One region of the Orenia sp. genome, then DNA from elsewhere that is predicted to be linked to it. Evidence: riboswitches for the same ligand, from Rfam matches in the RefSeq annotation. Region 1 holds a riboswitch; the other holds the start of a gene.
The links. Region 1 has a riboswitch for thiamine pyrophosphate ahead of thiW (energy coupling factor transporter S component ThiW). Riboswitches for the same ligand answer to the same signal wherever they lie in the genome.
Positions count from the first base shown of each region.

Region 2: it holds a riboswitch for thiamine pyrophosphate, as region 1 does, so the genes downstream of both, thiS (sulfur carrier protein ThiS) here and thiW (energy coupling factor transporter S component ThiW) in region 1, are expected to answer to the same signal.

Region 1 covers NZ_JBSQYM010000008.1:27,623-30,820, reverse strand. Annotated here, with positions in the region: gene thiM (hydroxyethylthiazole kinase) at 1-316, opposite strand, end outside; gene thiD (bifunctional hydroxymethylpyrimidine kinase/phosphomethylpyrimidine kinase) at 364-1,158, opposite strand; gene thiW (energy coupling factor transporter S component ThiW) at 1,160-1,660, opposite strand; TPP riboswitch at 1,765-1,871, opposite strand; gene ACTCDL_RS02010 (leucine-rich repeat domain-containing protein) at 1,954-3,198, opposite strand, start outside.
Region 2 covers NZ_JBSQYM010000164.1:2,626-5,823, forward strand. Annotated here, with positions in the region: gene thiH (2-iminoacetate synthase ThiH) at 1-121, opposite strand, end outside; gene ACTCDL_RS13355 (HisA/HisF-related TIM barrel protein) at 124-900, opposite strand; gene thiS (sulfur carrier protein ThiS) at 902-1,102, opposite strand; TPP riboswitch at 1,184-1,296, opposite strand; gene ACTCDL_RS13365 (methyl-accepting chemotaxis protein) at 1,371-3,029, opposite strand.

The DNA.
Region 1 (3,198 bases):
CCCTCAATGCTACCTCAGTTCTAAAAGTGGTAGCACCCACTCCTACTGGGTCAAAGATAATTGGAATTCCCAAGCTATTAGCCTCTTTGCCAGCTATCAGCATTGCTTCTACAGAGTCAGCAGTTAGGGTGCCAATATTTAAGACCAGAGCAGAAGCAGCCTGTACCATCTCTGCTACCTCTTCTTTGGCATAAGCCATTACAGGCAGTCCACCCCAATAAAGAGTAATATTAGCAGAATCATTGACAGTCACATTATTGGTTATATGATGGACCAAAGGTCTCTCTTCTTTAATCTTGGCTATTATCTTTTCCATTAGAAGCCCTCCCTTCATCTTTTAATTAAGATACTAATCACCCAATTCTATTCAAAACTATATACCATAGCAAAATGATTGACAGGATTATTACCCTGACCAACCTTACAACCAGCGTTAATTGCCTCAGTAATATACTTCTTACTTCTCTTGACTGCCTCTTTAACATCATAACCTAAAGCCAAATTACTAGCTATAGCTGAGGATAGAGTACATCCTGTCCCATGGGTATCCTTAGTATCAACCCTTTTGCTAGTATATTCAATAAACTCTACTCCATCATAAAGTAAGTCGATGGCATTCTCACCAACCTGATGACCACCTTTAACTAAGACATAGTCTGAACCTAACTTATGTAGTTCACTAGCTAAAAGCTCTAAAGATACCTCTTCAGCTATATCTCTACCAAGCAAGACCTTAGCCTCATTCAAATTTGGAGTAATTACCTTAGCTAGAGGAATCAACTCTTCCTTAATAGTAGCAATAGCCTCCTCAGCCAATAGAATATCACCACTAGTAGCCACCATCACTGGATCAACTACTAAATTCTCAAGCTGATACTCTTTAACCTTCTTAGCTACCACCTTGATAATCTGACTAGTTGCTAACATTCCAGTCTTTGCAGCAGAGAAATTCAAATCACTCAATACTGAATCAAGTTGCTTGGCAACTAAATCTAGACTCACCGTTTCAAAGCCTTGGACTCCTAGTGTATTTTGAGCAGTAACAGCAGTAATGACCGATGCCCCATAAACTCCAAAGGCTGTCATCGTCTTTAAATCAGCCTGAATCCCTGCTCCTCCACCAGAGTCAGACCCTGCAATTGTTAAGGCTTGCTTCATTTTATCTCTCCACCTCCTTAAGTTCTTTAAAGATTTTATTATTCTCAAATATTCTCACTAACAGATACCCGATAAAGCTTCCTCCAATTGTACTTACTAAAAAAGGTATTACAAAGAAGAAAGCCATTATCTCCTTGCCCATTAGAAATTTTGCAATAGGATACGACAACAATCCTCCTATGATACCTGTTCCAAAAATCTCTCCACCAATAGCATAGAATCTATTAGCGGTCTTTTTAAATAAGGTCCCTGCTAAAAAAGCACCTATCATACTCCCTGGAAAGGCCAATAAAGAACCAACTCCCAAAATATTTCTAAGCAGAGATATAGCAAAAGCATTTAATACAGCATATCCTGGACCTAAAAATATAGCTGATATGATATTAATAGCGTGTTGAACAGGAAAACACTTTGCAATCCCAACAGGTATATAAATTAAGTGCCCTGTCATCGTCCCTATCGCCACTAATAATGCAGAAAAGGTAAGTCTGATTGTTTTAATGATATTCACACCCCTGTTAATAATTTTAATTGAATTGAAAAAAGCACAGCCCCTAATAGGAACTGTGCTTTTGAATTTATAAACAAGAACAGGCAGATAAATACCCTCTCAAAAGCCCACTTCCCTACGCTAGTATTACCCAGATCAGGTTCAAGGGGTCAAGAAATCTCATTTCTTTCTCAGCTCTAACAGAACTCCCCCAGTGGTGCAAAATTTATTCAATTTTAGTATATCTTTATTATACCACAAAGATTTAACTTTGCAAGGCCATAAAATCAGAACAAGCCGATATCTTATCTATAAACAGCTACCCCTTTGTCTACTAATTCTTCTATAACTTGGCTATTATCCTTTTTTTGATATAAAGGATTAAATCTTAAATCAACTTGATTTAGTTTAGGTAGATTTAATAATAACCCTATCTCACTAACCTGATTATTGGCTAGATTAAGCACCTTTAAATACTTTAAATTCTGCAATGCATCAATATCAGCTACTATATTCTTAGATAATTTTAAAGTATTGATAATCTTTAAACCTGATAAAGGTGTAATATCCTCAACTAGATTATCACTCAAATCAACCTTCTCTAAACCTGTTAAGCCTTTTAATCCTTCTATCTTAGTAATTTGATTACCTGTTAGATATAATTGTCTCAACTCTGCCAATTTAGCTAAGGATATAACCTCTGAAATCAGATTATACCTCAAATCAAGATAGCTTAAGCTCTTCATCTCTTTTAAGAAATTAATATCACTTAAACCAGTCCTCCTAACCTCCAAAACTTCTAAATTATTTAATTGCTTTAATAAGGCTACATTCCCAATTGGATTGGTACTCAATTCAAGCTCTATCAAATTAGCTAATCGGATAATTGGACTTATATCAGTAATTTGATTTCGCTGTAAGCGAAGAGTCCTTATCTCTTCCAAATTTGCTACAGGAAGTATATCCTCAATAAAGTTATTACCTAAATCAAGATAAGTTAATTTCTGTAAAGTAGCTACAAAACTTATATCAATAATCCCATTCCGTCTTGCTATCAATCTAGTTAATTCTTCTGCTTTAGCTAAACTCCCTATATCCTCAATAGGATTATTACTGATATCAAGAATCCTTAAATTAGGTAGATTTACTATGGGACTTATCTTTTCTAAACGATTGACCCATAGATAAAGCTCTTCTAATTTAGTCAAATTTGCTAAAGGGGTAATATCCTTGATTTGATTATCATCTAAATGAAGTACCTTTAAATTCTTTAATTGGGCTAAAGGTCTTATATCATCAATTTGATTAGACCATAGATTTAAATAAGTTAGCTCCTTTAGATTAGACAATAGACTTATATTATTTATACTATTCTTACTCAAATCCAAAACCTTTAAAGAATCAATAGCTTCTATCCCTGCTATAGACTTTATTCCTTTTCCCTCTAAATCAAGCTCTGTAATTTTGTTTAAATCTTTTTTAGTAATCTTACCATCAGCTTTATCTATTATCTCTCTAATAGCATTTTCCAAGGCAGGATCTTCAATAAT
Region 2 (3,198 bases), on a different contig from region 1:
AATCCTCCCTCTTCAATCTATCTTTGGCTAAAACCTTCTCAACATCATATTTAGTAACTTGATCAAAAAAACTATTAAAATCGATATCTTTTACCTGTTTATACTCTTTATAAAAGCTCATAACTACTCTCCTTTTAAGAATCCTGTTAGTGGTGAAGAAGCTGAAGCATAATCTTTAACTGCACCTGGTCCAGCTAGATAAGCTATTCGTCCTGCTTGCACTGCATAGTCAAAGGCTTGAGCCATCTTGACTGGATCATTAGCTGTAGCAATAGCTGTATTGACCAAAACTGCATCTGCTCCCATCTCCATCGCTTCTGCTGCATGAGAAGGCTTACCTATTCCAGCATCGACAATGATTGGCAACTCAATCTCATCAATTAAGATTTTAATCAATTCTTTAGTCTTCAAACCACGATTAGAACCAATTGGAGCACCTAAAGGCATTACTGCTGCTGCACCTACCTCTTCTAACCTCTTAGCTACCATTAAATCTGGACTAATATAAGGAAGTACAACAAAACCCTCTTTAGCTAAAATTTCTGTTGCTTTAATCGTCTCTTGGTTATCTGGCATTAGATATTTGTTATCAGAGATAGCCTCAATCTTAATCCAATTACCACAGCCTGCTGCCTTGGCAATTCTAGCTATTCTGACTACTTCCTCAGCAGTTCTGGCTCCTGAAGTATTTGGCAACAGAGTAAAATTATCAGGAATATAATTAATCACATTCTCTTCGGGATTATCAAAATCTACTCTACGTAAAGCCATCGTTACTACTTGAGAGTTAGATGCTTCTAAGGTCTCTCTAATAACCTCTTTACTAGGAAATTTACCTGTCCCTGTAAATAATCTGCTCTCTAATTTAACTCCACCAATTACTAATTTTTCTTCTATCATTTCATCCACCTCCTACAAATCTAAGAACCTCTAAGCTATCTTGATCCTTTAAAATAATATCATCCCATTCTTCTCCACTAACAACTCTCTTATTGTACTCAATTACTAAGCGGTCCAATTCTAGACCTTTAGACTCTAAAAATTCTATTAACTTGATCTCTTGTTCTAAACTCTCTTCTTGACCATTTACCTTTATTCTCATTTTCCCCTCCTTCATAAAATAAAAATGCTCCCTACATAGGGAGCATTTTTATTTAAAAAACTTAATCATATTACTAAGCTTTTCTATCTAAATCCGCTTCCCTACGCTGGTATTAACCAGATCAGGTTGAAGAGTTGGAGATAATCGGATAAATCTCCTCTCAGCCTATCAATTAGGCACCCCTAGCTTTATATTCTATTATAATCTTATTATAAATTATATCTACTTTAAATCTTTATTTCAATACCTTAGCCCAAAATATTATAGATTATTTTTTCAATTTTTGATTTGCTTCTACTACTTGATTGATAGCCTCCAACTGTTCTTGAGAGACCTCTGACCCCTCTTTAATCTTAAAGTATAAGTTGGTAATCGCATGAGTTACTTCAGTCATTAAGTCCTTAATCTTTTCAGCAGAACTTAAAGTCTCTTCAGTTTGAGCAGATACCTCTTGGCTAGATGCCGAAATTTCTTCAACTACCCCGCTAAGTTGCTCACTAGAGATAACCTGATTCTCAGAAGAAGACATCACTGCTTTCATCTTCTCTTCAACTTGATTTGATAAGCTATTAATTTCATCAAAGATGTCTATAATGCTCTCTTGAGACTTATCATTAGACTTACTCATCACAGCAACAGCAGATTCTACCACCCCTTCAATCTCTTTGGTAATTCCCTTAACCTCTTTGGTAGCCTCTATACTCTCAGTTGCCAACTCCTTAATCTCTTCCGCTACTACAGCAAATCCTCTACCATGCTCACCAGCTCTTGCAGCCTCGATAGCAGCATTTAACGCCAATAAATTCGTCTGATCTGTTATTTGCATAATCTTATCAGAGATCTTTCCTATCTTATCAGCACTTCTTCTTAACTCCTGCATTGTATCAGCCGTTTCATGAATAATTTTAGTTCCTGATTCTATCTTCTGACTTGTATTCTCTATACTTTTATAAGTATCTTTACCAGCATTAGAAATAACTTTAGCCTGTTGGGATAGTTTCTTAACCCCTCCTTGAACCTCTTGTAGCGATATTGATACTTTATCTACCGCTGTAGCTACCTCTGCGTTTCCAGAAATTAAATCCTTAATCACAGCAAAGGCCTGAGTAATCTCATTATCAACCTCATCAGCAATCGCTTCCATCTCTTGAGATGTATTAGCTACAATCTTTACTTTACTAACAGCATCTGCTGTTCTTTTCTTAACTATAGCAGTTAAATTACTAACCCCATAAGAGATAATAAATCCTAATATAGTTCCAATTAGAAGACTTAACAATACTATTAAAGTCACCCTTCCTTTGATGATTTCAGTATAATTAACTATCTTCTCAATATCTTGATCCAATTGCTTCCAACCATGTTTATTCAGATCAAGGTTGGCTAAGTTAATACTAAGAACAAGATCATCAAGTTTTTTCAATCTCATCTTCTTTCGGATACTATTTCCCTCAAATTCTAATAATTTTTGAACATCATCTTTAAATTCATTATTTAATTCACTAACTTCATCTATTTTACTTATCATTTCTTCATTGTGGATATGTTCTCTCAACTTATCAATATGACCTTTTAGAGAATCATCTTTATTTAAAACTTCAAAGGCTTCTTGACTCATTAAATCAGTATATATACGATAAATATTAATCTGATTTAAAAATGAATCCCTAGATATTGCTGAATTTAACTTAACAGTTGGTATTACTCTTTCATTTAATTCATTAATTCTTCCACTAATTTGATTGGTATTCTGCCAAATTAGCCCTCCTGTTAATAAGCTAATTACTATCAATAACAAAAAACCTACTTGAACCTGCCTCATAATTGTTATACTAGATAATATCTTGGTCAAATGACTCATTAAACCATTAATCACTTTATTGTCCCTTATTTTCAACTTTTTTAGAACTTTTTTGAATTTATTCATAGTTTGCCCCCTCATTTATAGCAAGTTTACGAGATTCATTGGACTAAACCAATAAAAAATTATTAAAGCTCATAACTCTGATAAATTGCTTCCCTTCTCTATGCTAAAGCCTTAAAGACTAATATTAAAGCTAATAAAATTATCATATTACATAAATAAAAAATCACCT